Regions from separate parts of the Vibrio kanaloae genome, predicted to be linked through region 3. Evidence: riboswitches for the same ligand, from Rfam matches in the RefSeq annotation. Region 3 holds a riboswitch; each other region holds the start of a gene.
The links. Region 3 has a riboswitch for thiamine pyrophosphate ahead of thiD (bifunctional hydroxymethylpyrimidine kinase/phosphomethylpyrimidine kinase). Riboswitches for the same ligand answer to the same signal wherever they lie in the genome.

Region 1 (4,385 bases), on a different replicon from region 3:
ACAATATCACCCTGTTCTGCTTGGAAATCAAAACTAAACAACTCTTGGTGATAGTGGTAATCCACTTCTTTCATCACTAACATCATCGGTTCCTTAACTCTTTAGCATTGGGCTTTGAACTTCGAGTAAATAAAAATTCTATTAAGCTAAAACTGCCCACACTCAGCAGCAGTAAACTCACAGAAACCACCGCGGCAGCTTCCATTTGATAGCTGCCTAACAATTGGAATAGATACAAAGGCAGCGTTCTAAAATCTTGGCTACCAAACAAGGCAATGGCACTCAAGTCCCCCATCGCCAGCATAAAGCTAATAGAAAAGGCTTGCGCCATTGGTTTACGTAGTGCGCGCCACTCCACCAGCCTAAAACGAGTGAAACCTGTCATTCCCAAGCTTGCACACACGTATTGATACTGTTGAGATAAATGCAACATAGGTTGGGCTAAGGTTTTAATCACATAAGGCAGTGCCATTAAGCTATTCACGGCAATCACAATAAAGAAAGCTAAGCTAAATACATCGGTAAATGAACGCAGTAATAAGAAGAGTCCCGTACTGATCACTAACCCTGGTGTCACTAAGATAATGGTACCAATCAGCTCGATTTTATCGGCTCTAAAGTTCTTATTCTGCAAACGCCATGCACGACTGGTCAGCAGTATCGCAATACCAATACCGACAGCAATAACACTTGCTAAGGACGCAACTTTAACTGAGGTCATTAACGCAGCCCAAAACGGTTCGCTGCTGAGCACAATCAGTGCTTGTGAGTTAATACCACTGACGATAACCATGGCTAATGGCGGCAATACCAGCATTGAGACTACTATGATCCAAAAGCTATCCCAAGCTTTTGACCACCAGCAGTCCTTAACCAAATATTTCTCTTCCGACAACTGACTGGCCGTCACTGAAATAGGTTTCGACAGGCGCTGAATACTCACCGCTAATACACCACACAGCAGCATTTGCCATATCGCGAGTAACGCACCAGCCTGTAGGTCAAAATCGAATTTAATCGCTTGATAGATGGCCAGTTCGATAGTGGTTGATTTTGGTCCACCGCCTAGCGCCATCACGGTAGCAAAGCTGGTAAAACACAGCATGAAGACTAAGCCACACACATGAGGTAATTGTTGCCTTAAACGTGGCCATTCAACCCATCTGAATTTGTTCCAATGACTCATACCCAAGTGAGCACACAGCTTGTGCTGCTCGGCAGGCACAGTATCTAAAGCTTGTAAAAGCAAACGACTAGCATAAGGTAAATTGAAGAAGACGTGCGCCAACAAAATACCATTCAAGCCATAAATCGAGAATGGTAGCTCAATGTCGAAGTTTGCCAAAAACTTAGCTAACCAACCACTGTTGCCGTAAATCGCCAATAAGCCAAAGACACCAACTAACACAGGTAGAACCAAGGTCGACGCGAACAGCCTTAACAACAAAGCGCGTCCAAAAAATTGTCTACGACACAGGGCGTGAGCGATAGGTATAGCAAAGCCAACACTCAGAAAAGTTGAGAGTGTCGCCTGATAAAAACTGAATTTCGTTACATGCCAATAGTAAGGATCGGACCATACTTGGCTGATATCAAGAGAAGGGGCATTGCTAAGCAATGCCCCAACTGCTGAAACCACGAAGGCGGTAATGAGTATCGCAACCCAAACCCCGACCTTAGGTGTTTTCTTTATCATAAATTGATTTTTTACCGTAAATGGTTCATTCCAAACATAACGAATGAACCTTTAAATACAGAAAGCTAGTTTTTAAAAGTACGTTAGAAAGCTCATTTTCTTAAATAGTCAGTTAAAAAGTAAGCGCACTCTGCCATTCACGAATCCAAGGCTTACGCTTCTCGGCGATCTCTTCAGAGCTAAAACTCAGTGCTTTCTGTGGAACTGTTAACTGCTCAAAGCCTTTTGGTAGCTCGACACCCGTTACTGGGTACATCCAGTTACCTGTCGGCATCGCCGATTGGAATTCATCACTTAGGATAAACGCCATAAACTCATCAGCAAGCTTTTCGTTGTTGCTGCCTTTAACCTTAGCGGCCACTTCGACTTGAGTGTAATGCCCTTCTTCAAAGCTCGCTGCTGCGTACTTAGAATCGTTCTCTGCAATGATATGATAAGCCGGAGACGTAGTGTAAGACAGAACCAAGTCAGACTCACCTTCTAGGAACATAGAGTAAGCTTCAGACCAACCTTTGGTTACCGTCACGGTTTTTTGAGCCAGCTTCTTCCAAGCTGTCGTTGCTTCGTCACCGTAAACCGATTTCATCCATAGCATCATGCCTTGACCAGGTGTTGAAGTACGTGGATCTTGGTAGATAACCTTGAGATCATCACGCTGCTCAACCAACTCTTTCAGGCTCTTAGGCGGGTTTGCTAGTTTCTCTGTGTTATAGACAAAGGCAAAGTAACCAAAGTCATAAGGTACAAAGGTCTTGTCATCCCAGCCATTAGGCAGTGTTACTGATGACGTATCAACCTTGTGTTCCGCCAATAATCCCGTCGCTTTCGCTTCAGCCATCAGGTTGTTGTCGAGACCTAGCAAGATATCGGCTTTGCTGTTGCCGCCTTCAAGACGCAAGCGGTTCAGAATCGACACACCATCTTCTAGCGCGACAAAATTCACATCACAGCCACACTTCTCTTCGAATGCTTTCTCTACGGCAGGACGAGGGCCCCAATCCGCTGCAAAAGAATCATAGGTGTATACGGTCAAAGTGTTATCTGCAGCAAAGGCAGAAAAAGAGATCGCTGTAGTAACAGCAAGGGTAGTTAATGTGAATTTCACTGGACGCTCTCCATGGTCTGAGCGGCACAGGTTTGAGGGAGGAGAACGGTAGAGGTTGTTCCTAACTCAATTCCTACGCCAGCATTATCTGGTTCAGGTTTACGGGTCCCAAGCGCCTGCTTGATCTCAGCTCGCATTCATTATTTGAATGGTCAGCTCCCCGATGAGTGTTCAGAATTGTAATTCGAACTTTAACAATAAGCTATCAAGTTTGGATTAATTACGTTGATCGTACCCCCAACGTGGCACTAAACCTTGATCAATACCAAGATGATCCAAAATGCGCGCCACCATAAAATCAACCAGATCTTCAATCGACTTAGGTTGGTGATAAAAACCTGGAGCGGCAGGCATGATTGTCACGCCCATGGTTGAGAGTTTGTGCATGTTCTCTAGGTGCAGAGTCGAAAATGGTGTTTCACGCACCACCAACAACAGTTGGCCTCGCTCTTTCATGACGACATCTGCAGCTCGTTCAATCAGGTTATCCGATAAACCATGAGCAATTGACGCCAAACTTCCCGCAGAACATGGACATACCACCATCTGCTTCGGCGCAGCAGAACCAGATGCAACCGGTGAGAACCAATCATCTTTGCCACACACCATCAACTTTTCTGGGTCGCAGCCTAGATGCTTAACCAAGGCTTGTTTCGCCGCTTCCGGTCCAGCAGGTAACTTAAGTTCATGCTCGGTCGCTAAGACTACTCGCGCTGCCGACGATATCATCAAATAGACCTGATAATCGGCCGCCAAAAGGCATTCAAGTAAACGCAGTCCATAAGGCGCACCAGATGCGCCAGTGAAAGCAAGAGTTATCGCTTTATCGTGTTTTGTCATGTTCTCAATTACTTCAAATTATAAAGCCGTGAATCAGTTAAGCTTTGAGTGCCAATCCATCCAACAGCTTTTGATGAATACCACCAAAGCCACCGTTACTCATTACCAAGATTTGGTCACCCACTTGTGCCTCTGAGACAATTCTAGCAACGAATGCATCCATGTCATCACTTACATGGGCGGGTTGATGGCACGCATCGGCAACATCTTGTACTGACCAATCAATGTTATCCGGTTGGAATAAGTAGGTAGAATCCGCCTGTTTGAGCGAATCAGCCAAGGTTTCTTTGTGCACACCACGCTTCATGGTGGCAGAGCGAGGCTCTAGAACGGCAATGATTTTTTTCGTGTCGACCTTATTACGTAAACCACCGAGCGTAAGTTCAATTGCCGTTGGATGATGAGCAAAATCATCATAAATAGAGACACCTGCGACCTCGCCTTTAAACTCCAAACGACGCTTAGTATTAATAAAGGTAGCTAGCGATTCACAAGCAAGGTCAGGTGTCACACCCACATGTCTTGCCGCCGCAATCGCCATCAAGGCATTACTTACGTTATGATCACCAACCAAATCCCAGTCGACGGTTCCAATACATTCGCCTTGGAAGTACACCTCAAATTTAGAGCCGTCTTTAACCCGCTTCTTGGTATCCCAATCACCGAGTTCACCACTCGATTCCGTCTCACTCCAGCAACCGCGAGCTAGAACATCTTGGATCGCGATGTCTTGCTTCGGTGAAA
Region 2 (4,385 bases), on a different replicon from region 3:
AGCCAAGTCTGCAGCATGTGCTGCCAGCTTGTAAGTAATCAAGCCAGTCTTAACATCTTCTTTATTGGGTAAGCCTAGGTGCTCTTTAGGGGTTACATAACAAAGCATCGCGCAACCGTACCAACCAATCATGGCCGCGCCAATACCAGAGGTAATATGGTCGTAACCAGGGGCAATATCTGTCGTCAGCGGGCCTAACGTATAGAAAGGCGCTTCATGGCAATGCTCTAACTGCTCATCCATATTCTCTTTGATTAAGTGCATTGGCACATGTCCAGGGCCTTCAATGATCACCTGAACGTCGTATTCCCAAGCAACTTTAGTCAACTCACCTAGAGTTCGTAACTCCGAGAATTGAGCTTCATCATTGGCATCAGCAATCGAACCCGGACGTAGACCGTCACCCAACGACAGAGCGACATCGTACTTCGCACAGATCTCACAGATCTCACGGAAGTGGGTATAAAGGAAGCTTTCTTGGTGATGAGCAAGACACCATTTCGCGATGATAGAACCGCCACGAGAGACAATGCCAGTCACACGTTTAGCCGTCATAGGCACGTAGCGAAGCAGTAAACCTGCGTGAATAGTGAAGTAATCAACGCCCTGCTCTGCTTGCTCAATCAAGGTGTCACGCATGACTTCCCAATTAAGGTCTTCGGCTACACCATTCACTTTTTCAAGCGCTTGATACATAGGAACCGTACCAATCGGCACAGGGCTATTGCGAAGAATCCATTCACGAGTCTCGTGGATATTACGGCCAGTAGAAAGGTCCATTACGGTATCGCCGCCCCAGCGAGTCGACCATACTAGCTTCTCAACTTCTTCTTCAATCGAAGAGCTTACAGAAGAGTTACCGATATTGGCGTTCACTTTCACTAAGAAGTTTCGACCAATAATCATTGGTTCTGATTCTGGGTGGTTGATGTTTGAAGGGATAATAGCTCGACCTTCAGCAACCTCTTTACGCACGAACTCAGGGGTAATTTCTTTCGGTAGGTTTGCGCCAAAGTTATGGCCAGGGTGTTGGTGGTTCAGCTGCTCATCAGCAAACTTCTGACGTCCCATGTTCTCACGTATCGCAATGTACTCCATCTCAGGAGTGATTATACCCTGACGAGCATAATGCAGTTGAGTCACACATTGATCGCCAGTCGCGCGACGAATTCTAGGCAGATTACCGTAACGAAGGTCGTCTAGGGTTTCATCTTCTAAACGTTCTTTGGTGTAAACAGAGCTTACATCATCGAGCAGTTCCGTATCGCCACGCTCTTCAATCCATTGCTCTCGCAACTTAGGAAGGCCGCTGTAAAGGTCTATTTCATGTGTAGGATCGGTATAAACACCTGAGGTATCGTAGACATGAATAGGCTCGTTAGGCTCGAATACGGGCTCTTTTTTGCTACCACCAACCAGGCTATCAGCGAGTGATATTTCTCGTACAGGGACTTGAAGGTCCTCTCGAGATCCTTGAATGTAAGCCTTTTTCGAATTTGGGTAAGGTTGTACGGATAAAGAATCAATGAAATTCTTCGCTTCCAGTCTTGCTTGTTTACGACTCGACATAGCATTTTTCCTTGGCTTTTAGCCATTATTTATAGGGATAAAAAATGCTTGACGGATTAGATGCTACAAGAGGGATCACGGTAAGAAATACAGTTGTGATCTGGAGATAGATCTCTAGAAGGTTTCTAGTTAGATATCTACTCTTGTTCCCTTCGCAGGTATTAGCCTGATCAGGTTCAACGGATCCCGAGTTAACGGTCTCAGCCATATGGCACTCCGACAAGTATGATCGAGTATATAAAAACGGCTTAGATAAACCAAGCCGAGTTGTTAACAAATCGTAAGAAAACTTTAAGACTTTATCAAAAGTTGGAAGCCGATCCATGCTGCTGAGATACTGAGAACCACATTGAGCAGTACATTGATCCCCATCTTAAAAAATGCACCCTGCTGCATAAGAAGCACGTTATCCATCGAAAATGTAGAAAACGTCGTCAGTGCACCTAGGAAACCTAGGCCGATAATCTGTCTCCATGGTTCCGTTGCGAGTATCTCATTTTCAAATGCCGCAATAAGTAATCCCATAATAAAGGAACCAATAACGTTAACGGTGAGCGTACCAAAAGGAAAACCACGCCCTAACATCACCGCACATAACTCTGAAATCAAATAACGTGAGCAAGCACCAAACGCCCCACCAATGGCAATAAAACCTAAAATAGATAACTGACCCATGACTCCTCCCAAACAGTATCCCCTACATTCTAACTTTACCGCCGATAAAAGCGAGGGTAGAAACTAAGAATGCATGCGCAAATATTAAACGTTACAGGAGTCACTTAACTTCAATATATCCCATTAAACCCGTTTTCATGTGTTCTATAACATGACAGTGATACATCCAGCGCCCAGGATTGTCTGCAACAAATGCGGCTTTAGCTCGGCCATTTTTTCCAAGTAACACTGTATCGGTATGGAAAGGCTCTTCAACTTTCTTCCCATCAAGTTCCAATACAGTGAATGTATGGCCGTGAATATGAATCGGGTGATGATATTGAGTGACGTTCTTAAGATCGAATATATAGGTTTTACCCAATTCTAAAGTCGCCAACGGTTCAGGAATATTATCTTTGCTCATCCCTTCCCATGCTCGTTTATTAGTTAGCCAAAACTTAGGCATAGATTTTCCATCTTTAGATACTGGAGAAACCGCCCCTTCCCATTCAAATAAAAAGTCTATTTCTTCTGCATTAGCAAGATCTAGGTTAGGTACTGGATTCAATGGTAATACTGGTAATGCTCGCTCTTGAGTAAATTCGGAACCTAAGACTTCAAATTGACACAAAGAAAATGGGAAACGCCCCTTCATCTGGAGAACGTTAACTCGGTCACCAGCTTTAGGTGCTATTAGCCCGAGATCAACACGCATACCTGGGCCTATTTTATGTTGAGTCAGCTTATAGGGTGTCTTTACAGGGTTGCCATCGATAGCAATGACCCATGCTTCAGCCCCTTCAATAGCAATTGGATAGGTAATCGTGTTATCAACATTAGCGATACGCAGCCTGGTCGTTGCATGTTGTTTTAACTGATATACAGGCTCATGTATTCCATTAACGCTACTCCACTCTCCTGGCGTGCCCATGCGAGCGCTGAGACGTGGGATCATTAGATCTTTCCATTGGCCTTTCTTATCGATATGCCAATGTTTAAGCATCAGTGCGTGCTCTTCATCAAACTGCACTGGGATGCTCTCCTCAACGATAATTAGACCAACCAAGCCCATACCAAGCTGTTTAACACTGTTCATATGTGGGTGATACCAAAACGTACCAGCATCTGGTGGCGTAAATTCATAAATGAAGGTTTCACCCGACATGATCGGTGACTGGCTCAAGAAAGGAACCCCGTCCATTTCGATTGGAATTCGCAGACCATGCCAGTGAATGGTCGTCGGCTCTGAAAGCTTATTCGTAAAACGAATTGTGACCTTTTCCCCCTGTCGACAGCGAATAGTCGGCGCTGGAATCTGCCCATTAAAGCCTAGAATATTAGTCTCAAACCCCGTCACAAGTCCAGCAGTTGAAGGTTCTGCCGTTAAGTCATAAACATACTTTCCTTGTTCATAAACCACCCGTTTCATAGAGCAAGCAGGCAGTACAGTGAGTGCAGATATAGCGAGAGATGATTGAATAAACTTACGACGGGAAATATCCATATTTGTTGCCTTTTAGTAATAACAACTAAAATGTAACAAAATATTGAGAATAATTCTCATAAAGAAGCATAGTTTGTACTGTTAGTTATACCAATTCCATTAATTAACTTACCAATCGAGTCCAATCTCTAAAGCAGAGGGATTGGACTCTTCGTTTATCTTCACAAAAACTGTTCCAAGCATTGCATACTGAGTTCACTATATCGTTATAGTTTTCAAAACACCTATTCGCTAACTTGTATTGTCGAAGCCATTGCCAAACTTGTTCTATCGGGTTTAATTCAGGTGAATATGGCGGGATATGGATTATCGTGATGTTCTTAAAATGATTGGCTAAATGTGTTTGATGCCAGCTCGCTTGATCCATAATAACCACGGAATGTTTACCTCTAGGGGTCGCCGTTGAGATTAATTCAAGATGCTTCGTCATTGCTTCCATGTTGCTTAACGGTGAAACAATAGCTTCAGCTTCGCCTGTATTGATACAAACGGCTCCAAACAAATAAGCATACTCAAATTGTTGCTGTTGAACGGCTCTAGGTCGAGTTCCTTTTTCTGCCCAAATCTTGGTTGTGGTATTGCGTTGACCAAATCTAGCTTCATCTTGAAACCAAACAAGCACTTCTTTTAAGTGGATATGCCCAGGGATCTTAAGGAT
Region 3 (4,385 bases):
AACTAGCGAAGCAAGCAGTGCCACTGCACCTATCAATTTTGTATTTTTCACGGTTAACCTTTCCTTTTGAATATTATTCTTATGTTGAGCGAAGCCATCATTGGTTTTCCCAAGGGATAGCTTTTTTGAGTAATTTATCTGTAACGAAGTAGAGCGAGATAGACAGCACCGCCAAGATGAACAAGGCCGCAAACATCTCATCTATGATCATGCGTGCGTTGGCCTGTAGCATTAGGTAACCCAGCCCCTCACTCGAACCCACCCACTCCCCAACGACTGCACCAATTGGCGCAATCACCACAGCCACACGAATGCCAGATGCTAAGGTTGGCAATGCAGCAGGCAGTTGGATATGGCGGAGCAGTTGCCATTTCGATGCACCCATCGTCTTGGCAAGATCGAGATAGCCTGTCGGTGTATTACGCAGGCCGTCATAGCAACATGTCGTCACGGGGAAGAAGATAATGATTGCCGCCATGACTACTTTTGAAGCGATGCCATAACCCAGCCACAGCATCAATACTGGCGCGATAGCAAATACAGGAATGGCCTGGCTAGCAATTAAGATAGGCAATAGCCAACGTTTCAACGGATCAAACATCAACATCTGCAGAGCGAAGAATAACCCCATCGACAAACCCAGTAGTAACCCAAGTAAAATCTCTTGTGCTGTCACCCAAGTGTGCTTGAGTAACACATCGTAACGTTCGATTAGCTTAATAGAGACTTCTGCGGGCGCTGGCAGAATAAAGCTCGGCATCTCGAAGATAACCACCACCATTTGCCATAAACCAAGAATCACAGCACTGCTGATAAGTAACCGCATAACGGGACTCATCTGTCGAGGGCGAGCAAGTTTGGTTTGTGTCTCGGTTGAACTTTCTACCCCTGAGCTTTGCACTGCTACGTTCTCTATCTTTGAGCTAGCCACAGCTTCACTTCGCGTTAGATCATTCATAGTCACGCTCCAACTGCTCTAAGATCGCTTGTTGTAACTCAGCACATTTACCGTCTAACACCCTTGGTGTCGCTGTATTAGGCACAGATAATGACTGGGCGCTCGCAGGTGTACCTTGCAACACATACAAGTTATCCGCCAATCGCACCGCCTCTTGTGGATCATGGGTGATCAACACAACGGTTTTATCTCTTAACAGTTCACACGCTAAGGTCTGTAACTTGTGTCTTGTTACCGCATCCAGCGCAGAGAAAGGTTCGTCCATCAGCACAACAGGTTTGTCTTGCATTAAGGTGCGAGCCAAGGCAACACGCTGGCGCATACCACCAGACAACTGATCCGGCATAGTAGACGCGTGATCAGCCAAACCAACCGCAGCTAACAACTCTAGTGCTTGATTGGTTTGCTGTGCTTTATCAGAAACTTGATTTTGAAAGCGATGACTCAGGCATACATTGTCGATAACCGACAACCACGGCAGTAACAAGTCCTGCTGCGCCATGTAAGCGATGCGATCCGTTAAAGGCAGTTCATCAGAGGTTACCAATGTGCCCTGCCACTCCACCTTATCGTCCAACAAGCCTGCCAGATAACGCAATACCGTGGTTTTCCCGCAGCCACTTCTACCCAATAATACCGTCCACTTACCTGCGTTTAAGCTAAGCGACATTCCCGATAAGGTCGCGTGTTCACTGTCGTTATAACGTAAGGAGGCATTGCTGAGCTGAACACCAACCGTATTAACGGACATTGCCGTGTCCAGCGAAGAAGTGGTTTACCGGGCCATGGCCTTGGCCGACTTGCAACTCATCAGCATGAGCAATCGCGCGAGAAATGTATTGCTTACCTAGGTCGACAGCCTCTGGCAGCGTGTTGCCTTGGGCCAAGAAAGAAGCAATAGCAGATGAAAGCGTACAGCCCGTGCCGTGGGTATTTTTAGTCGGGAAACGCTTCGCGCTAATCAAGGCAGACGTCGTCGTCAGAATCAGTAGATCGTTACTGTTTTCATCTTTCTCTAAGTGGCCGCCTTTGAGAAGAACGGCTTTAGCACCCAGTGTGCGTAGGTCTTCAATCATTCCCTTCATTTCCGCTTCGCTTTCAGGCACAGCTTTCCCCGTCAGTGCCGCGCCTTCCGGCAAGTTAGGCGTAATGATGTCTGCTAGCGGAATCAGCTCTTGCTTTAATGTACTAATGGCAGAGGTTTCTAACAGCAAGTCACCGCTGGTTGCCACCATTACAGGGTCAATGACGAGGTACTTGGGTTGGTACTGTTTAATTTTATCCGCGACAATTTTGATGATTTGCGAATCAGCCAACATACCAACTTTTACCGCCACTATATTCAGATCAGTGAAAACCGCATCTAATTGGCTTGTTACGTGGTCGAGCGGGATAGGAAAAATGGCAGAAACGCCTTGAGTGTTCTGGGAAGTAATAGCGGTAATCACAGAACAAGCAAAACTACCGGTTGCAGACATGGCTTTGATGTCTGCCTGAATACCTGCGCCGCCACCACTGTCAGAGCCCGCGATGGTTAAAACAATTGGAGTGTTTGATCGAATCGAACTGTCAATAGAGATCTGACAAGTTGAGGGTCTTGGAGTTAAGGTTGGTGGAATAGAACTGTGTGTCATTGTCGCTCCTACTATCTTGCAAGACGTAGGAGAACCAACACTAACCGTAGGAAATGCCGCATTAAACTCATGAAAGCGTTCATGGGTGCAGACGTAGATCGAGTGCTTATAGTTCCCTACGCCAGTGTTAACTGAATCAGGTTCAACGGGTCTCGAATAACGATCTCAGCAAACACCAATTAAGGTATATGCCCCCCGACTATTGATAGCGATAGTAACAGCACTCTTGCAACTGAGATACTCCTTTTATTCAATTATAAGAATTACACATAAATAAATTTCAATTAGGCTCAATAAAAAAATACTTATAACGTTCCTTTAGATGGCTTCGACTGCATAAACAAGCACAGCACAATCAGAGACATACCTAGCCAGCCTGTAAAGGGAATCAGCTCACCGACAACGCAGACGGCAAGCACCGCTGCAACCACCGGTTCAAACAGAGTCAGCAGGTTGGCACTGCTCGCGGTCACATGGCGTAAACCAAAACTGAATGCTACATAGCCCAAGCATTGTGGGATTAACGTCAGATAACTGATGACTAACACGTTAGTCTGCGAGGAAAACAGGTTCTCACCAGTAAACCAGAGCGTTGGCAGCAACAGCATCGCACCAAGGCCAAAAATACTGCCCATCGCCGCTTGAGACTTAATGTCCTTGTCTATCAGTGCTTTTGTCGCCCAAGAATAAATGGCGTAACACAACCCTGCGAGTAGACCTAAAGTAATACCCAACAGCTTGAGATCATCACCGGATTCATTCGCCGATGAAGATTCTGAAAACACCAACAGCCCAATACCCACCACACCAATCGCAAAGCTAGTGAGCCAACGTTTGTTGATGTTATTTTTTTTGCTAATCAGACACTCTAACAATGCAGAAAAGAAGGGTGCGGTCGCAATCGAAACGACTGTACCAATCGCTACACCTGATAATTTCATTGAAGAATAGAAAGCTAAAGGGTAGACCGCCAAAGCCAAAGCGCTCACAGCCAACAACTTCTTGTTCTGCAAAAGTTTGTCGAAAGCGAATAGGATTTTTCGATACGCCAAACCCGCTTGCAATAGACCACCGACGCCCATAGAGAAAGCACCAATCGCTAATGGGCTTAGATCAGGTGCAAAACTTGCGGCAGTGCCTGTCGTGCCCCATAAAATAGAAGCAAACAAGATGGCTAAAGTGCCCGTTTGGAATTCGTTAACGCGATTGATGGCAAGATTCATTTCTATTACCCAATTTTCATTTCTGAAATAGATAATAGTGAAGATTGATAAAAGTTAATTTGCTGAAAGGACGCTATTGTTGTTTCTAAAGACTCTCTTTTATTGAGCCTAGAAACGCCCTTGGGGACATTCCAAAGTGCTGAGAGAAACGGCGACTGAAAGCAGAAACATCACTATACCCCACATTTTCAGCGATCAATTGAACCGGTAAATCGGTGTGGGTTAACAAGGCTTGGGCTTTCTCCATGCGATATCGAGTGATGTATTTAAGCGCACTGATACCAAGGCACTCTTTAAATCGTTTCTTAAACTGAGTGGGGCTCAAACAGGCCGTTTCAGCAAGTTGTGAAATGGATAACGGCTGCGTGTAGTTATCCGCAATCAACCTTTGTACCGCACGGATTCGAGGGTCAATGCTCTTGCTCACTTGTTGTAGCTCTAACAGCAGTGAAAACACATCCAAGATTGATGACTCAATACCACTATCGACCTGATACTCCAGCTGCTTCTCAACAAACAGCAGAAAGCTCATCAAAGGTGGTGTTATCGTGAAAACCGAGAGCTCATGCT

Region 1: another riboswitch for thiamine pyrophosphate. It lies ahead of thiB (thiamine ABC transporter substrate binding subunit); the one in region 3 lies ahead of thiD (bifunctional hydroxymethylpyrimidine kinase/phosphomethylpyrimidine kinase).
Region 2: another riboswitch for thiamine pyrophosphate. It lies ahead of thiC (phosphomethylpyrimidine synthase ThiC); the one in region 3 lies ahead of thiD (bifunctional hydroxymethylpyrimidine kinase/phosphomethylpyrimidine kinase).

The regions. Positions count from the first base shown of each region.
Region 1 covers NZ_AP025497.1:370,735-375,119, reverse strand. Annotated here, with positions in the region: gene thiQ (thiamine ABC transporter ATP-binding protein) at 1-83, opposite strand, end outside; gene thiP (thiamine/thiamine pyrophosphate ABC transporter permease ThiP) at 83-1,696, opposite strand; gene thiB (thiamine ABC transporter substrate binding subunit) at 1,809-2,801, opposite strand; TPP riboswitch at 2,855-2,974, opposite strand; gene OCV24_RS01760 (flavin prenyltransferase UbiX) at 3,018-3,641, opposite strand; gene mpl (UDP-N-acetylmuramate:L-alanyl-gamma-D-glutamyl-meso-diaminopimelate ligase) at 3,679-4,385, opposite strand, start outside.
Region 2 covers NZ_AP025497.1:31,914-36,298, reverse strand. Annotated here, with positions in the region: gene thiC (phosphomethylpyrimidine synthase ThiC) at 1-1,569, opposite strand, end outside; TPP riboswitch at 1,700-1,798, opposite strand; gene crcB (fluoride efflux transporter CrcB) at 1,861-2,244, opposite strand; gene OCV24_RS00145 (multicopper oxidase family protein) at 2,345-3,727, opposite strand; one part of gene OCV24_RS00140 (IS630 family transposase) at 3,831-4,385, opposite strand, start outside.
Region 3 covers NZ_AP025498.1:841,367-845,751, reverse strand. Annotated here, with positions in the region: gene OCV24_RS17950 (ABC transporter substrate-binding protein) at 1-51, opposite strand, end outside; partial or broken gene OCV24_RS17945 (ABC transporter permease) at 98-832, opposite strand; gene OCV24_RS17940 (ABC transporter ATP-binding protein) at 951-1,709, opposite strand; gene thiD (bifunctional hydroxymethylpyrimidine kinase/phosphomethylpyrimidine kinase) at 1,699-2,592, opposite strand; TPP riboswitch at 2,689-2,800, opposite strand; gene OCV24_RS17930 (DMT family transporter) at 2,898-3,815, opposite strand; gene OCV24_RS17925 (helix-turn-helix domain-containing protein) at 3,901-4,385, opposite strand, start outside.